Regions from separate parts of the Hoeflea ulvae genome, predicted to be linked through region 2. Evidence: riboswitches for the same ligand, from Rfam matches in the RefSeq annotation. Region 2 holds a riboswitch; the other holds the start of a gene.
The links. A riboswitch is a leader RNA that binds a small molecule or an ion and turns the genes downstream of it on or off. The one in region 2 is predicted to bind cobalamin.
Positions count from the first base shown of each region.

Region 1: linked by a shared signal. The riboswitch ahead of OEG82_RS18045 (CbtB domain-containing protein) and the one ahead of bluB (5,6-dimethylbenzimidazole synthase) in region 2 are both predicted to bind cobalamin.

Region 1 covers NZ_JAOVZQ010000001.1:3,779,520-3,794,722, forward strand. The annotation lists gene OEG82_RS17990 (TSUP family transporter) at 1-451, shown strand, start outside; gene OEG82_RS17995 (ArsR/SmtB family transcription factor) at 557-901, shown strand; gene OEG82_RS18000 (SRPBCC family protein) at 888-1,472, shown strand; gene OEG82_RS18005 (GyrI-like domain-containing protein) at 1,444-1,938, shown strand; gene OEG82_RS18010 (EamA family transporter) at 2,050-2,481, opposite strand; gene cobO (cob(I)yrinic acid a,c-diamide adenosyltransferase) at 2,496-3,134, opposite strand; gene OEG82_RS18020 (GNAT family N-acetyltransferase) at 3,205-3,639, opposite strand; gene cobN (cobaltochelatase subunit CobN) at 3,642-7,538, opposite strand; gene cobW (cobalamin biosynthesis protein CobW) at 7,538-8,596, opposite strand; gene cobU (bifunctional adenosylcobinamide kinase/adenosylcobinamide-phosphate guanylyltransferase) at 8,601-9,125, opposite strand; gene OEG82_RS18040 (CbtA family protein) at 9,122-9,859, opposite strand; gene OEG82_RS18045 (CbtB domain-containing protein) at 9,872-10,051, opposite strand; cobalamin riboswitch at 10,101-10,475, opposite strand; gene OEG82_RS18050 (cobyric acid synthase) at 10,523-11,992, opposite strand; gene OEG82_RS18055 (hypothetical protein) at 12,196-12,327, shown strand; gene OEG82_RS18060 (ABC transporter substrate-binding protein) at 13,011-14,018, shown strand; gene OEG82_RS18065 (ABC transporter permease) at 14,219-15,106, shown strand; gene OEG82_RS18070 (quaternary amine ABC transporter ATP-binding protein) at 15,099-15,203, shown strand, end outside.
Region 2 covers NZ_JAOVZQ010000001.1:3,454,379-3,469,581, reverse strand. The annotation lists gene phnK (phosphonate C-P lyase system protein PhnK) at 1-456, shown strand, start outside; gene phnL (phosphonate C-P lyase system protein PhnL) at 461-1,168, shown strand; gene OEG82_RS16470 (DapH/DapD/GlmU-related protein) at 1,165-1,779, shown strand; gene bluB (5,6-dimethylbenzimidazole synthase) at 1,776-2,456, opposite strand; cobalamin riboswitch at 2,508-2,688, opposite strand; gene phnC (phosphonate ABC transporter ATP-binding protein) at 2,869-3,750, shown strand; gene phnD (phosphonate ABC transporter substrate-binding protein) at 3,807-4,718, shown strand; gene phnE (phosphonate ABC transporter, permease protein PhnE) at 4,793-5,758, shown strand; gene phnE (phosphonate ABC transporter, permease protein PhnE) at 5,755-7,287, shown strand; gene OEG82_RS16440 (DUF1045 domain-containing protein) at 7,287-7,994, shown strand; gene OEG82_RS16435 (alpha-D-ribose 1-methylphosphonate 5-triphosphate diphosphatase) at 7,995-9,134, shown strand; gene phnN (phosphonate metabolism protein/1,5-bisphosphokinase (PRPP-forming) PhnN) at 9,134-9,736, shown strand; gene OEG82_RS16425 (hypothetical protein) at 9,726-10,004, opposite strand; gene OEG82_RS16420 (metallophosphoesterase) at 10,171-10,977, shown strand; gene OEG82_RS16415 (FAD-binding dehydrogenase) at 11,192-12,844, shown strand; gene OEG82_RS16410 (CocE/NonD family hydrolase) at 12,954-14,972, shown strand; gene OEG82_RS16405 (alpha/beta hydrolase) at 15,012-15,203, opposite strand, start outside.

The DNA of each region.
Region 1 (15,203 bases), 330 kb from region 2:
GTTCCGCGCCTTCCTGCCGTTTTTGCTGGTCGCCATCGCGCTCTATTTCGCCTTCAAGCCGAATATGGGCGACATCGACCGAGCCCGGCGGCTGTCGCCGTTCCTGTTCGGGCTGATGATCGTGCCGATGATCGGCTTCTATGACGGCGTCTTCGGCCCCGGCGCAGGCTCTTTCTTCATGCTCGCCTTTGTGGCGCTGGCCGGCTACGGCCTGCTCAAGGCGACCGCCCACACCAAACTGCTCAACTTCGCCTCCAATCTCGGCGCCTTTGGCATTTTCGCCTTTTTCGGCGTCATCTCCTGGAAGATCGGCTTGATGATGGGCGCCGCCCAGTTTTTGGGCGCCCAGGCCGGATCGCGGCTGGCGATGAAAAACGGCGCAAAAATCATCAAGCCACTGCTGGTGATCACCTGCGTGGCGCTGGCGGCGAAGCTGCTGCTGGATAAATAGAGCCGGTAGCCGGCCAGCATCGTCATCCCTCAGCACCAGCCGCCGCATCTTGACGGCTTGAGCAAATTCGTATTTAACGTAGTTGTTATATAACAGGTACGTTAAATGCAAACCGACCAGCTGTCCCTCACCTTTTCCGCACTCGCCGATCCGACCCGCCGGGCCATCCTGCAGCGTCTGAGCGAGGGTGAAGCGTCGGTTGGGGAGCTTGCTGCACCTTTTGACATCTCGATGCCGGCCATCTCCCGGCACCTCAAGGTGCTGGAGCGTGCCGGTCTCGTCGCGCGCACCCAGAACGCCCAGTGGCGGCCAGTGCAGCTCAACGCGACACCTTTGGTCGAGGTCGCCAATTGGGTGGAGCTGTACCGCCGGCATTGGCAGGGGGCGTTTGACCGCATGGATGCGTATCTGGCCGAGATTCAGAAAGGAGATCCCGATGTCGAACACTGATGCAACACCCGGGCAGCTGGCGCTCGACATCGACAGGGTGTTCGCCGCGCCGCGGGAACTCGTCTGGAGGTTATGGAGCGATCCCGAACATCTGGTGCGCTGGCATGGTCCCGAGGGCTGCGCGCTCAGCCAGTGCGAGCAGGATTTTCGCGCCGGCGGAAGCTGGCGACGCACCATGACCGCTGGTCCGGGACATGCCCACGTGATCTTTGGAGAATTTATCGAGGTCGATAAACCGCGCCGGTTGAGCTTCACCTACACCAATGAGCGCGACGGCTTCGAGACAATCGTGACCATGGACTTCCTTGAGCAGCCCGACGGCACCACGCGGATGCTGTTCAGGCAGACACCGTTTATCAGCCGCGAGGAACGGGATGGCCACGACCAAGGCTGGAACAGCAGTTTCGATCTGCTCAGCCGCTATCTCGCGCTGCTGGCAGGCCATGACTGGGGACCAAGGGGACGCCCGCGCATAGACGGAGTGGCGGAGGATCTTGCCGCGGCGAAGGCACGCCACGAGCAGGAGATGAAGGAAAAAGCGAATGAAGATCGGCACACCGACAGTCGTTGAATACGCCGCCAGACCCTACGTCGCGTTGCGGCGTCAGGTGGTGATGCCAATCGGCAAGGACGCGACCGAAACCATGGACCAGCTCGTCAGGGAAATCGAAGCGCAAGGGGTTCAGGGAACGGGTGCCGCGATTTTCAAATACAACATCGTCAAGATGCCGGAGCTCGAGATGGAGTTCGGTTTCGAGACCCGGATAGCACAAACGACGACCGGCGAACTGATGAGCGGCATCCTGCCGGCAGGGCGCTATGCGGAGCTGATATTCGTGGGGCCATACCGCTATCTCACCAAAGTGAATGGCGCCCTTATCGACTGGTCGCGCCAGAATGGTCTGGCATTCGACATGCACCCCGATGCCGACGGCGACCATTTTGCCTCTCGTGTCGAATTTTACCCCAACAGCCCGCAGGACGTACCGGACCCCGACAAGCTCAAGACTATAGTGGCCATCAAACTGAAAGACTGACCCTGGCTGGACGCGGTCATTGCCAGAGTGATGGGCAAACCGTGAAATGGGGCCAGAAGAGGTCATCAAGGCCGACTTCCGCTCCGCCTCCGCGCTCCAACACTACCGCCCCTAAAACACCGCCAGCAAGATCGCCCCCGCACCAATCAACACCACACCGAACCAGTTCATCGCCGAGAGATGTTCGCCCAGAAACATCACCCCGAAAATCGCCACCAGCACGATCGAGAGTTTGTCGAGCGGCGCCACGCGGGCGGCGTCGCCCAGTTTCAGGGCCCGGAAATAGGCGAGCCATGACGCGCCTGTCGCCAGACCCGACAGGCCCAGAAAGATCCATGTCTTGAGCGGGATGGTCTGCGGATTGCGCCATTTGCCCATCGCCGTCAGGATTCCGCCGAGCACCAGCATGATCACGCAGGTGCGGATGAAGGTGGCGAGATCGCTGTCGATGTCGCTGATGCCGATCTTGGCGAAGATCGCGGTCAGGGCGGCAAACACCGCCGCAATCAGCGCCCAGAATTGCCAGTTTGCCGAAAGGCTCATGGCCACCCCCTTTGTCAGAACTCGACGCCGACCTGGGCCTTCACGCCGGAGCGGAACGGATGCTTGATCACTTCCATCTCGGTGACCAGATCGGCGAACTCGATCAGCTCTTCCTTGGCGTTGCGGCCGGTGATGATGACGTGCTTCATCTCGGGCTTGGCCTTCAGCGTCTCGATCACTTCACCCACGTCAAGATAGTCGTAGCGCAGCACGATGTTGAGCTCGTCGCACAGCACCATGTCGATCTCGGGATCGAGGATCATCTCGCGCGCCTTGTTCCAGGCCTCGCGCGCGGCGGCAATGTCGCGGCCTCGGTCCTGGGTTTCCCAGGTAAAGCCTTCGCCCATGGTCGCCATGGTCACCTGGTCGGGAAAGGCTTCCAGCACCTTGCGCTCGCCGGTCGACCATTTGCCCTTGACGAACTGGACGATGCCGACCTTCATGCCGTTGCCGATGGCGCGGAAAATCATGCCGAAGGCGGCGGTGGATTTGCCCTTGCCCTTGCCTGTGTGGACGATCACCAGGCCCTTTTCGATGGTCTTGGTGGCGATGATCTTGTCGCGCGCCGCCTTCTTCTTCTTCATCTTTTCGGCATGGCGCTCATTGAGCTGCTCTTCGCTCATTCCGTCAGTGATCTTTTCGCGTTCGCTCATCGCTTGTCCATCCTGTTCATCATCACTACTGACCGGCAAATCTGCCGGGTCGCTGGCCCTGCCGGGCCATTCAGGCCTGCGGCGGATCGAAGGTCTTGGCAAACCAGATCCGCTGCTTAGCCCCCTCGACTGCCGGCAGCCGGCCGCATTCACTATAGCCCAATCCCTTGTAAAATCGCGGGGCCTGGAATTCGAAGGTGTCGAGATAGACCCCGGCCAGATTTTTCTGCCGGGCAAAGTCCTCGGCCCCGGCCAGCAGCGCGCGACCAGTGCCGCTGCCGCGCTGGCCCTCGGCAATGCCGAGCAGCTTGATGAACAGCCAGCCCTGAACCGTATGCGCCGTCAGGCCGCCAGCCAGTTCCCCATCGACGCCACAGGCCTTGAGCTGCAGCTGCTCGGGCTCGAACGGCAGTCCCAGCTTGGCCGCGGTCCCGTCGATAATGGCTTCGATCGTGTCTGCGAACTCGCCACTTGTGTCGGTGATCACGCTTATGTCGACAGTCATGCTCAGTCCTTGTGTCCGTGGGCAAGATCGGCAAGCGCAAACTTGGCCGAATTGCTCTTCGGCGTCCACAGCCCGCGCTCGATTGCTTCCTCGAATTTTTCGGCCATTTCTCTCAGCGCATCCGGGTTTTTCTCACGCAGAAAAGCGAGCGTGTCCTCGTCCATCAGATAGGCCTGGTAGACCGCGTCGAAATGCGCGTCGCGCACCGCCCCGGTGGTCGCCGCAAAGGCAAACAGATAATCGACCGTCGCCGCCATCTCGAAGGCGCCCTTGTAGCCATGACGCTTGACGCCCGCGATCCATTTCGGATTGACCGCCCGACCGCGCACCACCCGGGCGATCTCTTCCTCCAGCGAACGGATCACCGGGCGCTCGGGCCGGGAATGGTCATTGTGATAGATCGCAGGACGGGTGCCGCGCGCCGCTTCCACTGCCGCCGTCATGCCGCCTTCGAACTGGTAGTAATCATCGGAATCCAAGAGATCATGCTCGCGGTTGTCCTGGTTCTGCACCACCGCCTCCACGGTTGAGAGCCGCTGCTCGAACAGCTCATGCGCTGCCTGCCCCTCTTCGCCCGCGCCATAGGCATAGCCACCCCAGACGACGAAGGCCTCGGCCAGCTCGCCACGATCAGTCCAGCCGCCCTCATCCATCAGCGCCTGCAGCCCGGCGCCATAGGCCCCCGGCTTGGAGCCGAACACCCGGAACGAGGACTGCCGTGCAGCGGCCTCGGGCGAAGCCCCGCTGGCAATCAACCCGGCGGCTTCGCTTCGCGCCCGTGCCGCCAGCGGATTGTCAGCCTCGTCCTCGTCCAGCGCCGCAACAGCACGGGTTGCCCGGTCAAACAACGCGATCTGGTCGGGAAAGGCATCACGGAAAAAGCCGGAAATCCGCAAGGTGACGTCAACCCGCGGCCGGTTCATCATCGCCAGTGGAATGATCTCGTAGCCGGTGACCCGCCGCGAGGCCGGATCCCAGACCGGCTTGGCGCCGATCAGCGCCAGCGCCTGGGCAATGTCATCACCGCCGGTGCGCATGTTGGATGTGCCCCAGGCGGTCAGCGCCATCGAGGTCGGCCATTCGCCGTGATCCTGAACATGCCGGGTGACCAGCAATTCCGCCGATTTCTGCCCCAGCTCCCAGGCCGCCGGCGTCGGCACCGCACGGCTGTCCACCGAATAGAAATTCCGCCCCGTCGGCAAAACGTCCGGCCGCCCCCGCGTCGGCGCACCCGAAGGCCCCGGCGCGACGAACCGCCCATCGAGCGCCGTCAGAAGCCCGTTGATTTCAGCATCGCCGCAAGCCTCGACCGATGGCTTGATCAGGGTTTCGATGTTCTCCATCACCGCCCGCGTCGCGGGCCAGTCATCCGGCAAGGCCAGGCGTTCCGACACCAGCTCAATCGCCAGCAATTCGATCCGCTCGACCGTATCGCCATTCGTGCGCCAGAGATCGTCGGAAACTGATTGCAAAATTGAAGGCTTGGGACCGGACCATGGTTCGCCCATGGCGCAATCGAGGGGGTCGAACAAAGGCCCCTCCCCAACCCCTCCCCACAAGGGGGAGGGGCTAGACGGCCGCGCCTTCACAGAAGAAAATCCGGATTTTCCGTTGTCGATAGTTGTTTCAGAATGCGCGTCACCCGCTGAGCCGAGCCCCTCCCCCTTGTGGGGAGGGGTTGGGGAGGGGTTTTGACCCGACAGTCCAGCATCCCGCGCAATCGCCCGCTGCAGACTGTCTTCGCCCGGCGCCTCGCCGCGCTTGATCCGCGCCAGCGCCACGGTGAGATCGATGAGCAGCCCGCCCTCGGGCGAGAGCCCGAAGATGTGCAGCCCGTCGCGGATCTGCATTTCCTTGAGATCACACAGCCAGGCGTCGAGCTTTTCCAGCGCCAGATCATCATCATCACCAGGCACAATCCCGGCATCGGCGTCGAGCCCGATATCGCGCACCAGATCAAGGATCTGGGCTTTGAGCAATTTCAGCCGTCGCGGATCATGGCCCGACGCCTCGTAAAATTCATCGACCAGCGCTTCGAGATCCCTGAGCGGTCCGTAGCTTTCAGCCCGGGTCAGCGGTGGCGTCAGATGGTCGATGATGACGGCCGAGGTGCGCCGTTTGGCCTGCGTCCCCTCGCCCGGATCATTGACGATGAAGGGATAGATATGCGGCATGGCCCCAAGCACAGCTTCGGGATAGCAGGCCCGCGACAAGGCCAATGCCTTGCCCGGCAGCCATTCGAGATTGCCGTGCTTGCCCATGTGGATGACCGCATGGACATCGAAACTCTGGCGCAGCCAGGCATAGAAGGCGAAATAGCCATGCGGCGGCACCAGATCCGGCGCATGATAGCTGGCCTTGGGATCGATATTGTAGCCGCGCGCCGGCTGGATGCCGACGGCGACATTGCCGAATGTCAGCAGCGCCAGATGGAATGCGCCGTCGCGGTAGAACGGATCGGTCTCGGGCGCGCCCCAGCGCTCGGTGACTGCGGCTTGGATAGTTGGATCGAGTGCTTCGAAAAACGTCCTGTAGGCATCAAGCGACAACGGCACCCCGCCTCTGCGATCGTCGCGAATGGCATTGGTCGGCCCGGCCTTCAGCGCCGTGACCAGCGCGTCGCCGTCAGCCGGAAGCTCGCCGGTCTGGTACCCGGCCTTGGCCATCGCCCGCAGCACTTCGACGGTGCCGGCCGGCGTGTCCAGCCCGACCCCATTGGCTATACGGCCATCGCCGTTGGGATAATTGGCCAGCACGATCGCCACCCGGCGATCCGCGGCTTGTGCGCGCCGCAACCGCGCCCAGCGCGATGCCAGCTCAGCGACAAACTGCACCCGGTCCGGCTCCGGCGCATGGGTGACGATATTGGCCTGCACCGTCTCGTCAAAGCGCGCCGCCGACTTGAACGACACAGCACGGCTCAGCACCCGGCCATCGACTTCAGGCAGCGCCACATGCATGGCCAGATCGCGCGAGGTCAGGCCCTGTTGCGACGCGGCCCAGGCCTCGCGGCCGCCACCGGCAAACACTACCTGCAACACCGGTGCGCCAGTCGATTCCAGCACCGTGCCCTTGGTCTGCCCGCCCGGCGAGGACACCGCGAATCCGGTGGCATTGATCACAACGTCAGGCGCCGCATCGGCGAAAATCGCTTCCACGGTGCCGACCGAGACCGGGTCCTTGAGGCTGGAGACAAACACCGGCAGCGCGTTGACGCCCTCGGCCTTCAGCCCGTCGCACAAGGCAGCCACCGGCGCAGTCTGTCCGCTCTGAACCAGCGCCCGGTAAAAACAGATCGCTGCCACCGGCGCGCCCGGGATCCAGTCCTTGCTCAGATCGTCTAGCGCGGGATTGCTCACGGTTGGATGCCACAGCCCGGCCTTGAGCAGCGGAGCCGCCGGTGCAGGTTGCTCGCCGCCGTCCAGCAGCGCTTCGGCAAATTCGATCAGCCCGCGGGCATTTTCGGCACCACCCTCGATCAGATAGGCCCAGAGCTGGTCGCGCGCCGCCGGATCCAGCGTCGACAGCGGCTCCAGCCCAGGATCGGGCCGGTCATCGCCCGGCAATGCCGCAATCTTGAAGTTATTTGCGACCGAGGCCGCATGCAGGCTTTCGAGCGCATAGGCGAAATAGCTGGCACCGCCCAGCGCACGGACGACCACCAGCCTGGCCTTCGGCGCCATCTTCGCGACAAAGGTGTCGACCGACATCGGATGCTTGAGATCGCTGAGGCTCGCCAGCCGCCAGGTCAGATTGCCTGTCGTCTGCCGCGCCGCTGCGATGCTGGCAAGTTCGGTATCGGCAGCACTCAGGAACAGGATGTCGCCCGGGCTCTGCCCGAGGTCGACGGCCTCGTCGCCATCGCTCAGGCTTCCCTTCTGTGCGACCAGCAGATGCATTATCCGGTCAGCCCGGCGAGACCTGCGCGGATGGCTGTCTCGTCAAGGTCGTGCAGGCCGATCACCACCAGCCGGGTTTCGCGCGTTTCGCCGCCCGCCCATGGCCGGTCGAAATGGGTGTCGATGCGGCTGCCCACCGCCTGAACCACCATCCGCATCGGCTTGCCGGGCATATCGGCAAAGCCCTTGAGCCGCAGGATGTCGTGGGTGGTGATCAGGTTCTTGAGCCCTTCGTTGAACGCAGCCGCGTCGCTGACAGGGCCGAGCGAGACAACAAAGCTTTCGAACTCGTCGTGATCATGGTCATGCTCATGGCCATCAGCGTGGTGGATGTCGTGATGCGACTTGCGGTTGGCGATGTCGTCTTCAGTGCCGATCCCCAGCCCCAGCAGCACTTCTGGCGCCACTTCGCCCTGCCGCGCCTCGACAAAGATCGGCTTGCGCGTCAGGTGGCCGGCTATTCCGGCGCGCACGCCTTCGAGTTCGGCGGCGCTGATCAGATCGGCCTTGTTGAGGATGATCAGATCGGCGGCCGTGAGCTGGTCCTCGAACAGCTCCTCGAGCGGGCTTTCGTGATCGAGCCCCTCGTCAGCCAGACGCTGCGCGTCCAGCTTGTCGTGATCATGGGCGAAGCGGCCGGCGGCAACGGCGGCGCTGTCGACCACGGTGACCACACCATCAACGGTAACTTGCGTCTTGATGCCGGGCCAGTTGAAGGCGGCGACCAGCGGCTGCGGCAGCGCCAGGCCGGAGGTCTCGATAACGATGTGATCCGGCCGGTCCTTGCGCGCCAGCAGCTTTTCCATGGTCGGGATGAAATCATCCGCAACCGTGCAGCAGATGCAGCCATTGGTCAGCTCGACAATATCGTCGGCGCTGCAGACTTCCTCGCCGCAGCCCTTGAGCACGTCGCCATCGACACCGAGATCGCCGAACTCGTTGATGATCAGCGCAATCCGCTTGCCCTTGGCATTGGTCAGCATGTGGCGGATCAGCGTGGTCTTGCCCGCACCTAGAAAGCCGGTGATCACGGTGGCGGGAATTTTCGAACCAATCATGGCGTCAGCCCTTCATTTTGAGTGGCAGGCCGGCGGCGACGAAATGAACTTCGTCGGCCAGACCCGCAATTAACTGGTGGAGACGGCCGGCATGATCACGGAATGCCCGCGCCATGGCGTTGTCGGGCACAATGCCCAAGCCCACTTCATTGGAGACAAGAACCACGGGGCCCTTGAGCGTCGGAATGGTTGCGGCAAGCCCGTCAAAGGCTGTGCCGATATCGTGTTCGCCGAGCATCAGATTGGTGACCCACAGCGTCAGGCAGTCGACCAGCACAGGGCGATCGGCACGGGCCTGGGTCTGCAGGGCCTGCGCCAGCTCAACCGGGGCTTCGATGGTTTCCCACCCCTCGCCCCGCCTTTGCTGATGCGAGGCGATCCGCTCGCGCATCTCGTCGTCCCAGGCCTGGCCCGTCGCCAGATAAAGCCGCCTGGCCGAAGCGCGTTCGACCAACCCTTCGGCAAAAGCCGATTTGCCCGATCTGGCACCGCCCAGCACCAGTGTCACCGGTGGCAGGCGATCGCTCACGCCGTTTGTTCCTCTGGAACCCGCGACAGGAACGAGCCCAGCAGGCCACCGAGCAGCAGCCAGAAGAACAGCGTTGTCGCCAATGACGCCGCCGCATAGGCCGAGGCGATATAGGCAGGCACTTCGCTTGAGAGGTCTTCCGGGACCGGCGAGCCCCAGATATGCGGCGCGACAATGAGGACGACGCCCAAAGCCTTGACCAGCCATTCCGGCCGCATCGCGATGCACCAGACACCGATCGCCGAAGCGACGACGTCGATCACCCACCAGCCTTGCCGGTCGCCAAGATCGGCATAGGGAAAGCCGGGCACCGCGGGCGGCAGGCTCATCGACGGGGCGAGCTGGACGCAGAACCACGCTGCCGCGCCGAGCAGCAAACCGCGCGTCACACCATCACGGCCCTCCGGGAAACCAATCCCGGTAAGCAGTGCCACGGCGGCAAGCATCAAGGCAAAGCCGGCGCCGGCCACCAGATTGGCCAGAACCGTATCCCAGAACCGGCCGAAACCGAGCATCGAGTCTTCGGCGCCATGGTCATGGCCATGGCCAGTGGCCTCCGCAGCAGGCGCTGCGACGGCATTTTCAGTTTCCCCGTGACTGTGGGGAACCTCGCCATGCTCATAGGCTTCAGCCTGCATGATGAGCGGAATGGTCTTGAGGTATTGAGCGGGCGTCATCGCCATACCGGCAATGAGCCCGGCGGCCAGGGCCGCCAGGAGCAATCTGACAATCATGACATCAATCCCTTAGTGGCAGGGAAAGCCGTAGGAATGACGGGTGTCGTGCGCTGCATCGTGCAGCGTCTGGGAATTGGCAAGGCCAACTCCGAACACCAGAATGGAACCGATGACCAGGGCCATCAGGCCGGCAACGGTGCGTGCGCCGATACGATCGGTCAGGGAAAGCGATTGGGTATGGGTAGACATGACAACCTCCGTGAGTGACTCCGGAAGAACATTCCTCCGAAGGTCCGGCTCTCAACCGGTGCGAATGGCAGGTCTCCTGGCTCGCGGGTCACGTCGACGTTGCCGTCGATCATCAGCAAATGCCGGCCTTCCCAACGTGAATGCGGTCATGAAAACGGGACGATTCGTAGACAAAGAGGCGTCCGCGCCGATTGATCATGCCGCCACGTCAGTGGCTTGTCCGGTCCGGAGCTTCAAGATGACGGAAAAACACCATTGTATTTCCACCACTCTGGCCTGCCGGGCCCGGTGACATTCGCCTAACCGCTCTACAGTCGCGGGGTCGGCTGCGATAAAGATGCCCTGATTGGGTCCATCTCGTCGCATTCCCTTTTGATCCGGAAAACCAACTTGGGTTTCTGGAACCATTCGAACCTCAAGTGATAGGACCGGCGTGCCGGACTGTCAATCACCGCAGCGCCACCGCACAGCCTATCCGCGACGAATCCGGGCAGCCATCTCCATCATCCGCGCGAACCCGACCAGGCGGTCAAGCTCCGCAGCGATCTCGTCCAGCGCCGCATCGACATCGGCACGGTAATTGGTCTTGCCGCCGTGGATCTCGAACTCCGCCAGCAGGCTTGCGCGGTAGGCGTCCGAATCGAACAGCCCGTGCAGATAGGTGCCCGACACCTTGCCGTCGGGCGAGACAGCGCCGTCGGGACGGCCATCGAGCAGCGTCATCGGCCGGGCGCAGTCCGGCCCCTGACTGACACCGAGATGGATCTCGTAGCCCGAGAGCGCGATGTCGCTTTCCGCCGAGCGCGCTTGGATGTTGCGGACGGTTTTCTCCGGCGCCATTTCGGTGTCGATGTCGAGCAGGCCCAGACCTTCGGCAAGCGTTTCGCCGCCTTCCAGCGCCTGCGGGTCGCGCACGCTCCGCCCCAGCATCTGGTAGCCGCCGCAAATGCCGATGATGCGCCCACCCCGGCGGCGGTGCGCCTGCAGGTCGTCGTCCCAGCCCTGGCGGCGGAAATCACCGAGGTCCGCAATGGTCGATTTCGATCCCGGCACGATCACCAGGCCGGCATCAACCGGCAGCCGCTCGCCGGGGCGCACGAACACCAGCTCCACCTCCGGCTCGGCCCTGAGCGGATCGAAATCATCGAAATTGGCGATCCGCGACAACACCGGCACCGCGATCTTGAGCGCCCTCGCCTCACCCCGCGTCAACCGTTCCAGCGCCACCGAATCCTCCGCCGGCAGACGCGCCGCGGATTTGAGCCACGGAATCACCCCCAGGCACGGCCAGCCGGTGAAGCGCTCGATTGCCGAGATTCCGTCATCGAACAGGCTGACATCGCCGCGAAACTTGTTGATCAGATAGCCGGCGATTATCGCCCGGTCTTCATCCGGCAGGATCGTGTGAGTGCCGACCACCGAGGCGATCACTCCGCCCCGGTCGATGTCGCCCACCAGCACCACCGGCACACCCGCCGCTGTCGCAAAGCCCATATTGGCGATGTCGCCGGGTCTCAGATTGATCTCCGCCGGCGAACCGGCGCCTTCGACCAGCACCAGGTCGGCGCCATCTGTGACACGGGCAAAACTGTCCATCACCGCCGCCATCAGCTGCGGCTTGAGCTTCTGGTAGTCGCGGCCCCGCGCATGGCCGAACACCTTGCCCTGCACCACCACCTGCGACCCGGTTTCCGACTGCGGCTTGAGCAGCACCGGGTTCATGTGCACGCTGGCCGGCACCCGGCAGGCCAGCGCCTGCAGCCATTGCGCCCGGCCGATTTCCCCGCCGTCATCGGCGACGGCGGCATTGTTGGACATGTTTTGCGGCTTGAACGGCCGCACTGTCAGCCCGTGATTGGCCGCCAGCCGGCAGAAGCCCGCAACCAGCACGGTCTTGCCGACATCCGACCCTGTTCCCTGAAACATCAATGCCTGCGTCATGGCCTGTCGATAGCATCGCAATAGCGATTACCAAAGGGGTTTTGGCCCTCCGGAACGCCTTGGCTCCGGGCCGCCCAAAACTTTCTTTTTGCCCCATCTGAAATGCGACATCCGGTGGCGGCTTTGGTGCATCCCGGCAAGGGCCAACCGCATAGAGCAGATGCCAAGTCAACGTCGTCAACACAAAATGGAAGGACATCGCTATGCTTTACGTATTCAACTCCGCCAATCGCGTTCAGATTGCATGGAACAACGTCCTTCCGGCAGCCAAGGCCAATGAAAAGCCGCGGACGGGCATCCTCAACAGCTTCATCCGCACCTTTTCAGCCGGCTGACACCCGCTCACGCGGGCTCACCGACACCACGGCAAGAATCAGCAAGGCCGGGCGTGCACAACGTCCGGTCTTTTGCTGTCGGCGCAGCCGATCATCAGGAAGCGACGAGGCGTTCAAGGCACAAATGCGAAGGCCGCCCGGACCTTGCGATCCGAACGGCCTGCCAAAGAATACGCCTGGCGTCCTCGCAAATACGCGCGAGGCTCACGACATCCCGGTACGCAATACCTGATCCGGAATGGTCGGCGGTTGTCCCCCGCCGTGAGTTAGGTTTACCCCGGACATCCTTACCGGAGAGTTAGTGAAACCCTAAGCAATCATGAATCTGGCATTTAATTTGGATAACGCACAATCCGATGTCCCGCCGAACGCTCATCCGCAGCCAATTTCGCGATTTATCAGAGGCGCTGTTGATTTCCCGCGCCAAGTCCTTACCCTGATACATGGCATTTCAATCAGCGATCAAGCGCGCCTCTCAATCCACGGTCAGCTCTATTCAGAGCGCCGTGAGACGCACTTACGCTAATTGATGTCGTCTTTGCGTCGCAAATGGCGTATGTTTTGGTTTTCAATAACCAAGAGGCGAACTGCCTTCAATTCCATAGGCTCCGGTATAGGCGCAGTGACCGGATTTGCTGAAAAATGGAACAAACACTGCAGTAATAAGACTGGGAGGTCTTAACATGAAGAAGCTTCTCGCTTCCACCGTCCTCGCCGCAGGCCTCATGGGTTTTGCCGGCGCAGCATCCGCCGCCGATTGCGGCCGGGTCACAATCGCAAACATGAACTGGGCTTCGGCTGAAGTTCTCGCCAACATCGACCAGGTCATTCTGTCGGAAGGCTATGGCTGCGAAGCTGAACTGGTTGCCGGCGACACCACGCCGACACTGACTTCGATGGTTGAAAAGCAGGAACCGGATGTTGCTCCGGAAGCCTGGATCAACTCGCTCCGCACCCTGCTGGATGCCGCTGTTGCCGAAGACAAGCTGCATTACGCCTCCGAATCGCTCAGCGATGGCGGCGTCGAAGGCTGGTGGATCCCGAAATATCTGGCGGACGCCCACCCGGAAATCAAGACCATTGACGATGCGCTGGCTCACCCGGAACTGTTCCCTGCCCCCGGCATGGAAAACGAAGGCAAGGGCGGCGTCTACAACTGCCCTGAAGGCTGGGGTTGCCGCATCATCACCACCAATCTCTTCAAGGCCTATGGCGCTGAAGAAAAGGGCTGGGTCACTGTTGAAACCGGCTCCGCTGCAGGCCTCGACGGCTCGATCGCCAAGGCCTACGAAAGCGAAAAGCCTTGGCTTGGCTATTACTGGGCACCGACCGCGATCCTCGGCAAATACGAAATGGTCAAGCTTGACCATGGCGTCGAGCATAACAAGGAAGAATGGGACCGCTGCACATCGATCACCGATTGCCCGGATCCCGTGAAGAATGCCTGGTCCAAGTCCGAAGTCTACACGGTTGTCACCGACGACTTCAAAAAGCGTGCCGGCCCTGCCTATGACTATCTGGCAAGCCGCAGCTGGCCCAACTCCACTGTGAACACGCTGCTCGCATGGATGGCCGAAAACCAGGCAACCGGTGAAGCCGGCGCTCGTCACTTCCTCAAGACCAATGAGGACATCTGGACGAAGTGGGTTTCCCCGGAAGCCGCTGAGAAAATCAAGAAAGCAGTGATGTAACCCATCGCTTGCAATATGGCGGGCCTCGGTCCGCCATATTTTTATCCGGACAACCGCAGCCGGGGGACAGTCAGCTGCGTTGGCCGGGAGCCGGAACCGGGGGCACGCGCCGCAATGCGCATTCGTCGGACTGAAGGCAGCGATGGATCGCTGATCCCACGGGATCCGCACACACTATTTCCCGTTTTTGGAGCGTGACAATGGACTGGCTCACAGAATTTCCCGCAATGGACACCGACAGACTGACCGCCTTGAAAAAGACGATCGACCTGGGTTTCCGCAATTTCACCCGCGCCAATGGCGACACTTTTGAAGCTGCGCTTTATCCGGTGCAGTGGTTCATGTACCGCGTCGAGCAATTGCTCACCAGCTCGCCCTGGCCGCTGGTTATCCTCGGATTTGCACTGATCGCATGGTTTGCAAGCCGCAGCGCCAAGATCACCGTCGGCGTTGTCATCACCCTGCTGCTGATCGGCTATTTCGACATGTGGGAAGACACCATGAAAACCGTCGCGATGACGGTCGTTGCAACGATCCTTGCGATCATCGTCGGCATCCCGATCGGGATCCTGATGGGCCGTTCCGACCGGATCCAGGCGGTGCTTAATCCGGTTCTCGACGTGATGCAGACCATGCCGAGCTTCGTCTATCTCATTCCCGTGGTCATGCTGCTCGGCATCGGCCGCGTGCCGGGCCTGATTGCGGTGATGGTCTATGCCATTCCGCCGATCATCCGCCTGACCAATCTCGGCATCAGGCTGGTCGACAAGGATGTGCTCGAGGCGGCTGACGCCTTCGGGTCATCGAATTGGCAGCGGCTCAAGAATGTGCAGATGCCGCTGGCGCTGCCGACCATCATGGCCGGCGTCAACCAGACCATCATGATGGCGCTCGCCATGGTCGTCGTCGCCTCGATGATCGGCGTGCAGGGCCTTGGCCTGCCGGTTCTCAAGGCCATTTCGAACCAGTATTTCACGCTGGGTATTTTCAACGGCCTCGCCATTGTCGGCATCGCCATCATCTTTGACCGCACCAGCCAGGCCTATGGCAAACGGTTGCAGAAGCACTTGGAGGTCGTTCATGGCTGAGGATACTGTTGGCAGCGGGATTAGCATCCGGAATCTGTACAAGATTTTCGGATCCGATCCGGAAGCGCATATCGAAGCCGTCAAGAACGGCATGTCG
Region 2 (15,203 bases):
GCCGGCGCCAATGTCGGCGAGCGGCTGATGGCGGTGGGCAACCGGCATTACGGCAATATCCGCGGGGCTGCGATCGAGTGGCTCGAACGGGTGGAAATCCAGGCCGATCGCGTCGATGATCAGCCGCGCACCTTTTCCGGCGGCATGCGCCAGCGACTGCAGATCGCCCGCAACCTGGTCACCGAACCGCGGCTGGTGTTCATGGATGAGCCCACCGGCGGCCTGGATGTCTCGGTGCAGGCGCGGCTGCTGGATCTGTTGCGCGGGCTGGTCTCGGATCTCGGTCTTGCCGTGGTCGTCGTCACCCATGATCTGGCGGTGGCGCGGCTGTTGTCGGACCGGATGATCGTGATGAAGGAGGGCAGGGTGATCGAGGCCGGTCTTACCGACCGGGTGCTTGATGATCCGCGCGCGCCCTACACCCAGCTCCTCGTTTCCTCGATCCTGCAGGTTTAGCCCCATGAACACGCTGCTTGTTGCTTCAGACGTTCAAAAAACCTTCATCATGCATATGCGCGGCGGCGTCGAACTGCCGGTTGTCGCCAATGTGTCGTTTTCGCTGACAGCCGGCTCCTGCGCGGTGCTTGGCGGCCCGTCAGGGGTGGGCAAGAGCTCGATCCTGAAGATGCTCTACGGCAATTACGGCACCGACAGCGGCCAGATCCTGGTCAGCCATCACGGCCGTCACATCGATGTCGCCAGCGCCGATCCGCGCCTGGTGCTGGAGATCCGGCGCGACACCATCGGCTATGTCAGCCAGTTTTTGCGGGCGGTGCCGCGCGTGTCGGCACTCGATGTGGCGGCGGAACCGCTGTTGATCCGCGGCGTCGAGCGCGAGGTGGCGCGCCAGCGGGCGGCCGATCTGTTTGCCGAACTGAATCTGCCGGAAAAACTCTGGTCGCTGCCGCCGGCGACCTTTTCCGGCGGCGAACAGCAGCGCGTCAACATTGCCCGCGGCTTCATCACCGATCACCCGATCCTGCTGCTCGATGAACCGACGGCGTCGCTGGACGCCGCCAACCGCGAAGTGGTGATCGATCTGATCGCCCGCAAGAAGGCCGATGGCGCAGCACTGCTGGGCATTTTCCACGACCAGGACGTGCGCAATGCAGTGGCCGATCACATCATCGATGTAGCGGCATTTGCCGCCGGAAAGTCGGCGGCATGACCAAGCTGTCGGAAACACCGCTGGTGCATCCCACGGCGAAAATCGTGGAGTCCACGCTGGGTCGCTACACCGAAGTCGGCGCCCATAGCACGGTGTCGCATTCGACGATTGGCGATTATTCCTATTGCGTCGAGAACACCCAGATTGCCTATGCGACCATCGGCAAGTTCGCCAATATCGCCAGCCATGTCCGGATCTATGCCAGCATGCATCCGATGCAGCGCGCCTCGCAGCATCATTTTTCCTACCGCTCATCCTGGTATTTCGACGGCGAGAGCGACGACCCCGAATTTTTCGACTGGCGCGCCGGGCAGGGGATTTCGATCGGCCACGACACCTGGATCGGACATGGCGCAGTGGTGATGCCTGGCGTGAGCATCGGCAACGGCGCCATCATCGGCTCCAATGCGGTGGTCACAAAAGACGTCGCCGATTTCGCCATTGCCGTCGGCGTGCCGGCACGGACCATCCGGCAGCGTTTCTCGGACGATATCTCCGGCCGGCTTGACGCGCTGGCCTGGTGGGACTGGGAGCACGAACGGCTGCATGCGGCGCTCAAGGATTTCCGCGCGCTGCCGGTCGAGGCGTTTATCGAGAAGTATGAGGGCTAGGGTTCGCCCTGCCAGCGCTCCTCGAAAATCAGATCCTCAAGGGACAGTCTGCGGTTCCAGCCCTTGACCTCAAGTTCCGGCCGCTCATAGAGCTCGTCGACATAACCCAGGCAGAGATAGGCGACGATCTCGATCCGGTCCGGAATGCCGAGAATGGATTTGAGATCGGCGTCGCGAAAGATGCTTACCCATCCCATGCCGATGCCCTCGGCACGCGCGGCGAGCCACAGGTTCTGCACCGCGCAGACGGTGCTGTAGAGATCCATGTTGGAATTGTGGGTCTTGCCCAGAATGATCTTTCCGCCGCGGGTGCGGTCGCAGGTCACGCAGATGTTGAGCGGCGCCTTGCGGATGCCTTCAAGCTTGAGCGCGGCGTATTCGGACCGCTTGTGCTCGGGAAACATTGCGGCGGCTTCGTCATTGGCCTTGCCAAAGGCATGGGCGATGCGCTCGCGCACGGCCTGGTCCCGTATGGTGATGAAATTCCACGGCTGCATGAAACCGACAGACGGCGCATTGTGGGCAGCATTCAGCAACCGTCGGGTGACGTCTCCGGGTATGGGGTCGGGCAGAAACTGGTCGCGCACATCGCGGCGGGTGAAGATGGCCTTGTAGACGGCGTCGCGTTCAGCCGCCAGAAACGGCTCTGCTGCACGCAGCATGGATGTCTTCGGCATTGTTTGATCCCCCAACAATCCGTGAACACCCCGCAGCGCTGTCCGTGCGCTGAAAGGCTATGACATCTGGCCGGTCTTCTGACTTCGGATCATCTGGCCGGCGCGCCTTCCCGGGGCTTTCCCAGTGGCCTGTCGCGCGGACCATCCCCTTTACAGCGTTGGGCACGTTCCGGATTTTCACCGAATTCCCGATTCTCCCGCATCAGCGGGCACCAGACCTGCGCATAGGGCCACGGCGGAGACGGGAGCGCAAGCCCGTAAACGGCACAAATGCTGGCAGCTGACCCATTTGGAAGCGGGCTTGTGGGGAGTAACAAATCTGACATCAAACCGACATTGCCGCTTCACATGGCTGGGCTAGTCCAGTCCTCGAAAGTCACACGATCAACCGTGACCCCAGAGGAGCCAGTCCATGCTTGAATTGACCGACGTGACCCGACGCTTTGGCGCCAACATCGCTGTTGATTGCGTATCGTTGTCGATCCCGGAAGGGCAGATGGTCGGTATTATCGGTCGGTCCGGGGCGGGCAAATCGACATTGCTTCGGATGATCAACCGCTTGACCCCGACAAGCAGCGGCGAGATCCGATTTGAGGGCAAAACCGTGTCCGGGCTCGGCGGCGCGGACCTGCGCAACTGGCAGCGCGACTGCGCCATGATCTTTCAGCAGTTCAATCTGGTGCCGCGGCTGGATGTGCTGACCAATGTGCTGCTTGGCCGCCTTAACCACCGCTCGACGATCCTCAACATCCTCAATATCTTTACCATCGAGGAGCGCGCCAGCGCTCTTGCTGCCCTTGAGCGGCTCGGCATTGCCCAGACCGCATTGCAGATGGCGGGCACCCTGTCGGGCGGACAGCAGCAGCGTGTCGCCATAGCGCGAGCGCTGATGCAGTCGCCATCGATGGTTCTGGCCGACGAGCCGATCGCCTCGCTCGACCCGCTCAATGCGCAGATCGTTATGGATGCGCTCAGGGACATCAACGAGCGTGAAGGCATCACCGTGATCACCAATCTGCACACGCTCGACACCGCGCGCGCCTATTGCGAGCGGGTGATCGGCATGGCCGGCGGCAAGGTGGTGTTTGACGACTCGCCGACGGAGCTCACCACCAGCGCCGTGCGGATGATCTATGGCGCTTCCGGCGACGGCACCGAGATCTCCGAGAGCATCACCTCGACATCGATTTCCGCCGACCGCCCCGTGGTGCCGGTCAGGCCCAAATCCACCGGTCCGCTGCAGCCGGCGTTGAGCGCCAATACTGCAGTCGCCGGGGTCGCCTTGCCCGCGTGACAGGCCATACCCGACAAACAGCCGGCATCCCGCCGGATCTCACCAGGAGCAGATCAATGTTCAAGAAAGCCCTTCTCGCCGCGGCCTCGATTGCCGCTGTCACTGCCGCCCAGCCGGCCGCTGCCGAAGACCTCAAGGATTTCCGCATCGGTATCATCGGTGGCGAAAACGAAGCCGACCGGCTGCGCAATTTCCAGTGCATGTCAGACAAATTGCCGGAAGTTCTCGGCGTTGAAAAAGTCTCGCTGTTTCCGGCTGCCGATTATGACGGCGTGATTCAGGGCCTGCTTGGCGGCACGCTCGATTATGCGGAGCTCGGCGCTTCGGGCTATGCCAAGGTCTATCTCGAGGACCCCAAGGCGGTCGAGCCGATCCTGACCACCATCCAGACCGATGGCGCCACCGGCTATTACTCGGTCATGGTCGCGCGCAAGGATTCGGGCATCACCACGCTGGCTGACCTCAAGGGCAAGAAGCTCGGTTTTGCCGATCCGGATTCCACCTCCGGTTACCTGGTTCCCTCGGTGACCCTGCCTGCCGCCATCGGTGCGCCGATTGCCGAGTTTTTCGGTGAAACCGGCTTCGGCGGCGGTCACGAGAACCTGGTTCTCGAAGTGGTCAAGGGCAATTTCGATGCCGGCACCACCTGGGCTTCCGGCGTTGGCGAGTTCAAGGACGGCTACACCTCGGGCAATCTGAAGAAGATGGTCGACAAGGGTATCGTCGACATGGGTGACCTGGTCCAGGTCTGGCAGTCGCCGCTGATCCCGAACGGCCCGATCGTGGTTCGCACATCGATGGACACCGACATGAAGGCCAAGTTCAAGGATTTCATGATGGCCCTGCCGGAAAGCGATCCGGAATGCTTCTCGGCGATCCAGGGCGGCGACTACAAGGGCTTCACCGAAGTTGACGCCAGCTTCTATCAGGCGATCATCGACGCGCGCCGCGCCAAGATCGGCTCGTAAGCTTCACACCCACCGAACAACCGCGGTTCCTGCCAAAGGGGCCGCGGTTTGCCCTGTCGAGACAGGAATTCTCCATGACCACGCCGCGACATTCCCACATGGTTGCCGAGACCGAACGGCATTGGCAGGCGCTGGCCCGTCAGCGCCGGATCTATACCGGCCTGGGCCTTGCGCTTCTACTGCTGGCGCTGGCCGGGTCGCTGTGGTTTGCCAACGAGACCAATGCCGGCAAGTTCTGGGACCGGCTGCCGCATCTGTTCGACTTTTTCGGCGACCTGATCCCGCGCGACGGCTGGGAGATCTGGCGCGCGATGTTCGATCTCAAGAGCCCCTATGACGACGGCTCGCTGAAATATGACTATCCGGTCGGCCGGGTCTGGCTGACCGAGAGCCTTTACGTGCCCGAATATGTCTACAAGATGATCGAGACCATCAACATCGCCATCGTCTCCACCATCATCGGCTTCGTCTTCGGCTTCCTGTTGTGCTTTCTGGCCGCAGCCAATTTGACGGCGAGGGGCTGGCTGCGTGGCTTCGTGCGGCGGTTTCTGGAGATCCTGCGCGCCTTCCCCGAAATCGTCATTGCCGGTTTTTTTGCCGCGATCCTGTCGCTGGGGCCGGTGCCGGCGATCATCGCCGTGGCGATCCACACCATCGGTTCGCTCGGCAAGATGTTCTTCGAGGTGGTCGAGAACGCCGACATGAAGGCGGATGAGGGCTTGCGCGCCGTGGGCGGCAACTGGGTCGAGCGGGTGCGCTTCGGCATGGTGCCGCAGGTGCTGCCCAATTTCCTGAGCTACACCTTGATGCGGCTGGAAATCAATGTGCGCGCCTCGACCATCATCGGCGCAGTTGGCGGTGGCGGCATCGGCGAAGCCTTGCGCCTGTCGATCAGCCGCGGCCACGAGGCCAAGATCATCGCCATCGTGCTGCTGCTTCTGGCTACGGTCATTGCCGTGGACCAGTTTTCCGCCTGGCTGCGCAAACGCGTGGCGGGTGAACAATTCTTCGCCAGTGCCCGTAAAGGAGCCCTGTTATGACCGCGATGACCGCAGATCGGCTTGCCGACATCGTCGAGCGCTATCCGGACGTGTTCCACCGGTCGTGCCTGGCCCGTTACAGCAAGCTTCTGATCGCCGCCGGGGTCGGTCTCTATCTGGTCTTTGCCTGGAACCTGTTTACCATCGGGCAGGTGATGCAGCGCGGCAGCTGGGATATCGCCGGCAGCTATCTGGCGGACTGGGTGTCCTATGAAGTGCGGCCCGATATAGGCTATCACGACGGCTATCTCGATGTGGAATTCCCGCGGTTTTCGCCGCTCGGTTCCGATCCGAAGCCCGACTGGCTGGTAACAGACCTTGCGGAAGTGACGGTGCAGGCCGAGGCCAGAGCCGCGGCATCCGCTGCATCAACGCCGGCAGCCTCCGGGTTCCTGGTTCCCGGAGCCAAGGGCACGGCCACCGGTTTCATGGCGCCGGGGGCGGCAACAGGCGGTGCGACGGTAGAACAACAACCGGACGCCGTCGCAAGCGCTGAACGCAAAATACTGCCGGTGCGCGCCGTGGTCGACATGGGCTCGGGCAGCGTTGCGGTTGAGCCCTACCGGGTACTGCTGAATCGCGGCAGCGAAAGTCTTCTCATCAATATTGGATCCGATGGTGTTGTCCGCGCCGAGGGCGAATTGCCTGACTGGGCGGTTCAGCGCCGCCCCGGCGAAAAGATCATCGCCAGTTTCGGCCTTGATGGCCGGGTCGAAGTCGAAGATGACGAGGTCAAGATCCGGCAGCGCTTTTTGGGCTGGGAGAATTTTGTCTTCGACCCCTCGTCAGCCTTCTGGAACCGCGGCTTTGGCGATGTCATGGCGGCGATCCTCTGGGGCGAGCGGATCAAATCCGGGCAATCGAATCTGTCACTGGCCGTCGACAATTTTCTCTACAATGCCGAATGGCAGCATGCCGATGTGTTCATCAAGCTGGGGCAGACAATCGTCATGGCCTTTGTCGGCACCCTGTTTGCCACCGCGATCGCCTTTCCGCTGTCCTTCATGGCGGCGCGCAACATCACGCCGAGTTTCCTGACCAACCAGGTGACCAAGCGGCTGTTTGACTTCCTGCGCTCGGTCGACATGCTGATCTGGGCGCTGTTTTTCACCCGCGCCTTCGGGCCGGGGCCGCTGGCCGGTATTTCCGCCATTTTCTTCACCGACACCGGAACGCTGGGAAAACTCTATTCCGAGGCGCTGGAGAATATCGACGAGAAGCAACGTGAGGGTGTACGCTCCCTGGGTGCTAATCCGGTTCTGGTGCAGCGTTTTGGCGTGGTGCCACAGGTTTTGCCTGTGTTTGTCAGCCAGTCGCTGTATTTCTGGGAATCAAACACCCGCTCGGCGACGATCATCGGGGCGGTTGGCGCCGGCGGCATCGGCCTCAAATTGTGGGAGGCGATGCGCACCAATGCGGACTGGGAAAATGTTGCCTATATGGTGCTGCTGATCCTGGTGGTGGTGTATGTTTTTGACACGATATCCGCGCGCCTGCGCGGGTTGCTGATCGGCAGGGGACAGGCTTGATGCGCTATGCATTCTATTTTTCTCCCGGTCCCGGCGAAGTGCTCGCGGATCTGGGCGCCAGCTGGATCGGGCGCGATGTGGCCACCGGCAGGGCGGTCGATCACCCGGACCTCGGCGGCGTGGGAGCGGGCGAACTGGCGTCGATCACCGGTCCGGCTCGGCGCTACGGTTTCCACGCGACGCTGAAAGCACCGTTTCGACTGGCCAAAGGCATGAGCGAGGCGGATCTGATTGATGCGCTCGAGGTCTTTGCGGACACGGCCGCGGCCTTCGAGATCCCGTCGCTGGTTGTCGGCAATCTCGACGGGTTCCTGGCCCTTGTGCCGGGCGGTCCGGTTGCTGAGCTCAACCTTTTTGCCAATTCCGTCGTCGAGGCCTTCGAGCCGTTGCGCGCGCCCTTGTCGGAGCGCGACATCGAGCGGCGCAATCCCGATTCGCTGTCCTCGGTCGAGCTGAAGAACCTGCTGCGCTGGGGCTACCCTTACGTGTTTGACCGTTTCCGCTTTCACATGACCCTGACCACACGCCTGGCCGCGACCGACATTTTTCGCGTGAAAGCGGCGGCGGAAGCGCATTTTGCCCCGATCCTGTCCCGGCCGGTTCCGGTCAGCGCTCTGTCGCTGTTTGTCGAGCCCGAACCGGGCGCGCCCTTTGAGTTTCACAGCCGGACACCGCTGGTGTCGGGCCCATTGAGAAAGACTGCCTGAATGCGCACCGAAACAGTTTTCACCAATGCCCGCCTGGTGCTGGAAGACCGGGTGATCTCCGGGAGCATTGTCTTGCGCGACGGGGTCATTGCCGACATCTCCGAAGGCAATGCGGCCGGCGGCATCGACATGGAGGGCGACTATGTCATCCCCGGTCTGGTCGAGCTGCACACCGACCATCTCGAGGCGCATTACACGCCACGGCCCGGCGTGCGCTGGAACGCGATTTCTGCAATCCAGTCGCATGACGCGCAGATCGCGTCGTCGGGCATTACCACGGTGTTTGACTGCCTGCGGCTGGGATCGGATGCCGGTGACGGTTTCGAGGTGGGCGAAATGCGGGCGATTGCCGATGCCCTGGCCGAAGCGCGGGCGGAAAACCGCTTGCGCGCCGATCACCTCATTCACCTGCGCTGCGAGGTGTCTGCGGCAGATGTGCTGGATCATTTTGCCGATTTCCTGACCGATTCCCGGGTCCGGCTCGCCTCGCTGATGGATCACGCGCCCGGCCAGCGCCAGTTTCAGACCCTTGAGCAATATGCGGTCTACCACAAGGTCAAGCGCGGATTGACCGACGAGGCGTTCAATATCTTCGTCGCCCGGCGGCAGGCGGCCTCCGCGCAATATTCCGACAGGCACCGCAAGGTCCTGTCCAACGCTTGCGCAGAACGGGGCATCACCGTAGCCAGTCATGATGACGCCACCCTGGATCATGTCACCGAGGCGGTCGGCTTTGGCGTCAAGCTGGCTGAGTTTCCGACCAGTCTGGAGGCGGCAAAGGCATCGCACAAGGCCGGCATGAGCGTGCTGATGGGCGCACCCAATGTGGTGCGCGGCGGCTCGCATTCCGGCAATATCGCCGCGACCGATCTTGCCCGGGCCGGCGTGCTGGACGTGCTGTCGTCGGACTATATCCCCTTCAGCCTGATTCAGGCCCCCTTCGTTCTGGCTGACGAGATCGAGGATCTCGATCTGGCCACGGCGATCCGGCTGGTCACCTCGACACCGGCCAGAACCGTTGGACTGGATGACCGCGGCAGCCTGACGCCCGGAAAGCGCGCCGATCTGGTGCGGGTGCGCCGCGACAGCGGCATTCCGGTCGTCCGCTCGGTCTGGCGCCGGGGCGAGCGGGTGGCGTGATGGCAATCGAGACATGGGCGGATACTGCGCAGCCGCCCGGCGGCGCGTTCATCGTGCTGCTCGGGCCGAGCGGCTCGGGCAAGGACACGTTGATTTCGCATGCGCGGCGCGAGCTGTCGGGCTCCTCCGATGTCCTGTTCGTGAGGCGGGTGATCACGCGGCCGGCGGATGCCGGGAATGAAGATCACATCGCCATGACCGATGCCGAATTCGATGCCGCCATGGATGACGGGCAGTTTTCGCTGACCTGGGCGGCGAACGGGCTGCGCTACGGGTTGCCGCGCAGCGTCGAGGCACATCTGGCCGCGGGCAGGGTGGCGGTCGCAAATGGCTCCCGCGGCGCCTGGGATGTGATCTGCAGGGTGTTTCCCACCGCGATGGCTGTGGAGATCAAGGTGGAGCCGGAGGCTTTGGCCAGACGGCTGCAGGCCAGGGGCAGGGAAAGCGCCAGCGAGATTGAAGCGCGGCTGCAGCGCGCGTCGGACCTCACCGACAGGCTTGAGGCCGACATCATCATCGACAATTCCGGACAGGTTGAAGCCGCGGGTGCTGAACTGACCGATTACATCCGGCAGGCCCGCACCGGCAGTATCAGCGGCTAGCGGCCGGATCCTGTTCGGCATCATCCTCTTCAATGTCCGGCCCGCCATCAAGCCGATGCTTGATCGCCAGTGCGTAGATCACATTGAGAACATTGCGATCCTCGACATGCGGGTCGCTCAGCGCCAGGAGAGAGGCGCGGACCAGCCGTTTGCTGGTGGCCTTGGGGCAATTGGCGAAGACATAGTCGTGCAGTTGCACATCCGACAGGCCGAGATAGGCTCCTTCGATCAGCGTGTCATAAACCTTGCGGGTCTTTTTGCCGGGCATTCGCGCGTTCTCGCTGTTTCCTGATATTCAAGTCGCACCCTGATTGTTAGTGATGTCCGGTGTCACAAACAACCGCGGCCGGGATGATGGAGTTCCGGAAACGAATGCTGTCATCGCGCGGCAACACAACGGGGCTAATCACACAGGGACCGGCATGGAGGCCATGATGAAACTTGTGCATATTTCCGACATTCACATCAATGCCGCGCCGATCCTCGGACTTGATTCCATTGCCAATTTCAAGAAATGCCTGGCCCATGTCGAAGCCAATGACCACGACGCCGACCTGGTGGTGATCACCGGTGACCTGACCCATTACGGCCAGGAAGACAGCTACCGGGAGCTTGTCGGCATCCTTGACGCCAGTTCGCTCAAGGGCCGTCTGGAACCAAGGCTGATGATCGGCAACCACGACAACCGCGAGACATTCGCCTCGGTATTCGCGCAGACCAGGCGCGATGAAAACGGCTTCATTCAATGGACCGAGGACACGCCCGCAGGCCTGTTTGTCTATATGGACACAGTCGATGCCGGCCGGCATGGCGGGCTTTATTGCGACAAGCGGATGGCCTGGCTCAAGCGCGTGCTGGATGAGGCGCGGGCCAAGGGCCAGACAGCCTATCTGTTCATGCATCACAACCCGGTGCGGGTGCATGTCGCCAATGCGGATGTGATCGGCATTCTCAACGAGAAGGAACTGCAAGCCCTGCTCAGGGACTATTCCGACACGATCGGCCACATGTTTTTCGGTCATTGCCACTACACGCTGAGCGGCGCTGTCTGCGGCATTTCCTATTCGGCGCCGCGCTCGACCAACCACAGCTGCTGGCCGGATTTCGCGGGCGAGGCCAACCGGATGGGCTATGGCGATCTGGCGCCCAACTACAATGTCTGTTTCCTGGAGGACGAAAATGTGGTGGTGCACACGATCGACTTTCTGGATGCCGACAAGGTTCAGTGGCGCATTGATTGAAACGCCAGCTTCATGCCGGGCGATGCGGCCCGAAATGGAGCTTCCGGCGCCGCTGCCGGAGCCGCAATTGACCATCGACACGGCCTGAAAATTATGGTCCCGTTGGTGAACTGGCGGTTCGCCCGAGACGAGGAGGGGCGCGCCTGCCGGAGATGATGGCCGCTGTCGCCGGTCGCGGACCGCGGCGGTGCCGGCAAGCGGGAGCAGGACAAAAATGGACAGTTGCGATGTGATCGTGGTGGGGGGAGGCCTGGCCGGACTGGTGGCGGCGAACGAGCTTGCCGATCGCGGCAAGCAGGTCATCCTCCTCGATCAGGAGGCGGAGAATTCGCTTGGCGGGCAGGCGTTCTGGTCACTGGGGGGGCTGTTTCTGGTCGATACGCCCGAACAGCGGCGGATGGGCATCAGGGACAGCCGCGAACTGGCCTTGAACGACTGGATGGGCTCGGCGCAGTTTGACCGCAAGGAAGATTTCTGGCCGCGCAAATGGGCCGAGGCCTATGTCGATTTTGCCGCCGGCGAAATGCGGCCCTGGCTTCACAGCATGGGCATGCGCTGGTTTCCGATTGTCGGATGGGCGGAGCGCGGCGGCGGCTTTGCCGATGGCCACGGCAATTCGGTGCCGCGTTTCCATGTCACCTGGGGCGTTGGTCCCGGCACGCTGGCGCCATTTGAAAGCCGTGTCCGGGCACATGTCAAAGCCGGACGGATCGAACTCAGGTTCCGGCACCGCTGCTCCCACATCATCACAGAAAACAGCATCGTCAAAGGGGTGTCCGGGGAGGTTCTGGTCGAGGACATCAAGGACCGCGGCCAATCGACCAGCCGCGAGATCACCGGCGCCTTCGAGCTGAGGGCACCAAGCGTGCTGGTGACCTCGGGCGGCATCGGCGGCAATTTCGACCTGGTGCGCAAGGCGTGGCCGCGAGACCGGCTGGGCGAACCGCCGCGCGAGATGATCGCCGGGGTGCCGGCCCATGTCGATGGCCGGATGATCGCCATCACCGAAGCCGCCGGTGGACGGGTGATCAATGCCGACCGGATGTGGCACTACACCGAGGGCGTGAAGAACTGGGATCCGATCTGGCCCGATCACGGTATTCGGATTTTGCCGGGTCCATCATCGATGTGGTTTGATGCCGAGGGCAACAGGCTCAAGCCGCCATGCCTGCCGGGCTTTGACACGCTGTCGACACTGCGCGAGATTCTGTCCACAAGCCATGATTATTCCTGGTTTGTGATGACCCAGAAGATCCTGAAGAAGGAAGTGGCGCTGTCGGGCTCGGAGCAGAACCCGGATTTTGCCGCCAGGAGCTGGGGCCAGGTGATCCGGCAGCGCCTGTTGAACAAGCAGGCGACGCCGGCGGTCGAGGCCTTCAAGAGCCACGGCGAAGGCTTCATTGTTGCCAATAGCTTGGAGGAGCTGGTTGACGGCATGAATCAGAAGGGCGGCGGTCTGATCGATCTTGAAAAACTGCGCGCCCAGATCGTGGCGCGCGACAGCCAGATCGACAATCCGTTTACCAAGGACGCGCAGTTGATGGCCGTGCATGCGGCGCGCAACTATCGCGGCGACCGTCTGATGCGCACCGCCAAGCCGCACCGGTTGCTCGATCCTGCAAACGGGCCGCTGATCGCCATCAAGCTGCACATTCTCACCCGCAAGACGCTGGGCGGTTTCGAGACCGATCTGAATGGCCAGGTTCTCAACGCGCAGGGCGAAAGGATCGAGGGGCTGTTTGCCGCAGGCGAGGTCAGCGGCTTCGGCGGTGGCGGTTATCATGGCTACAACGCGCTTGAAGGCAGCTTTCTCGGCGGCTGCATCTTCTCGGGCCGGCAGGCCGGTCGCGGCGATGCCATCGCCTGAGCGATTAGACCGGCTGACGGCTTGACCAGGGCGGTGCTGACCTGACATCAGAATGTGCCGGGCATGGTCTGTGAGATTGTCGCTGCGGAGCGAACCAGGGAGACAGGCCATGGCGTCCTTCATGCCGGAGATACAAACGGATTTTCCGCGCGAGATTATCGAGATTGCCGATCAGCCGATCGTCATGCCGGACGGCTGCCGGTTGTCGGCGCGGGTCTGGATGCCGAAGGATGCGGAAGACCATCCGGTTCCGCTGATCCTCGAGCATCTGCCCTATCGCAAGCGCGACGGCACCATTGTCCGCGACAGTCTCACCCATCCCTGGATGGCGGGGCAGGGCTATGCCTGTGTCCGGGTCGACATGCGCGGCAATGGCGATTCCGAAGGCCTGATGGCGGATGAATACACTGCGCAGGAATTGCAGGACGCCTGCGATGTGATTGCATGGGCTGTGGCCCAGCCCTGGTGTTCAGGCACTGCGGGCATGATGGGGATTTCCTGGGGTGGGTTCAATTCGTTGCAGGTCGCAGCACTCAGGCCGCCGGCGCTGAAGGCGATCATCACCATCTGCTCCACCGTCGACCGCTTTGCGGATGACATCCATTTGAAGGGCGGCTGCCTGCTGGGCGAGAATTTCGGCTGGGCGGCAAATATGCTGTCCTATTCGTCACGGCCGCCGGATCCGCTGCTCATCGGACCGGGCTGGCGCGAATTGTGGCTCAACCGGCTCGAACATATGCCGTTCCTGGCGCGCGAGTGGATTTCCCGGCAGGCGCGCGACGATTACTGGAAGCATGGCTCCGTCTGCGAGGATTTTGGCGCCATCGAGGCTGCGGTGCTGTCGATCGGCGGTTGGCATGACGGTTATCGCAACACGATTTCGCATCTGGTCGAAAACATCGAGGCGCCGGTCAAGGGCATCGTCGGGCCGTGGATCCATAAATATCCGCATTATGCCGGCCCCGAGCCGCGCATCGGATTCCTGCAGGAAGCCAAACGCTGGTGGGACCATTGGCTCAAGGGCGCCGACAATGGTGCCGAGAGCCTGCCGGCCTATAGGGCCTGGCTGATGGACAGCATTAAGCCGCAGCGTTGGGTGGATGAACGCCCCGGGCGCTGGATTGCCGAGAGCGAGTGGCCGTCGCCGGACAGTGACGAGCTGGTTCTGAAACTGGGAGACGGCTCGCTCGGCGAGGCGGAGCTGACAACAGCGGTGCCGGTCAACACTCCGAATGATTGCGGCAGTCAGGCCGGCGAATATTTTCCCTTTGCCTACGGGCCGGAATTGCCAGACGAGCAGACACCGGATGATCTGCGGTCCGCCTGTTTTGATGGTGAGGTCCTCACTGAAACGCTGGATATTGTCGGTGCGCCAAAGCTGGCGCTGACGCTGCACTCGGACAAGCCAATGGCGCAACTGGTGGTGCGGCTGTGTGATCTGCGTCCGGACGGCACTTCGGCACTGATCACGATGGGCGTGCTCAACCTGACCCACAGCAAGTCTAGCGAGCAGCCGGAACTGCTGACGCCCGGAGAGGTGTTTGACACCACGGTGGTGCTTGACCAGATCGCCTATCGCATTCCGGCGGGGCATCGCTTGCGGATTGCGGTGTCGACGGCCTGCTGGCCGTTCATCTGGCCCACGCCGGAACGCGCCACGGTGACGCTTGAAGCGGGAAAACTGGCGCTTCCGTTGCGAACGGTGATTGCCGATGCGGATGAGTGCAGCTTTGAAAAGCCGGTCGGGGCGACGCCCTGGCAGCACGAGAATTTGAGACCGTCCGCCTCTACGCGGCAGAGCGAGACAGATCCGGCGACCGGCGTGGTGACGACGACCATATTCAATGATGCGGGCGAGAACCGTGATTCCGACCATGGCCTGGTATCCGGCAGCACCACCCATGAGACCTGGTCGATCCATCCCGATGATCCGCTCTCGGCGACATCACATATCCGCTGGGAGCAGACCATCGGCCGCGATCACTGGCAAACTGCCACCGTTGCGGAGATGAAGATGCGCTGTGACAGGGACTGGTTCTACATTACCGGAAAACTGGTGGCGACGGAGAATGGCGAGGTGATGTTCGACAAGGACTGGGACGAAAAGATTGCGCGTCGTTTCGTCTAAAGCCAGAGCAGCAACACTCCCTGATCATAAGGCAAAACCTTAATAGGGCCAGTCGCCGGCGCCCAGCGATTTTATGCCCCTGACCATCCGGGCAAAGCTGTCGCGAGCGCGGGTGACCGAATGGCGCGCGCGCAGATAGCCGTGAACAAGGCCTTTCTCTTCAAAACAGACGGCGTTGCCGCCGGCTTTCGTGAGGCGGGCGCAATAGTCCGGGCCATCGCCCGACAGCGG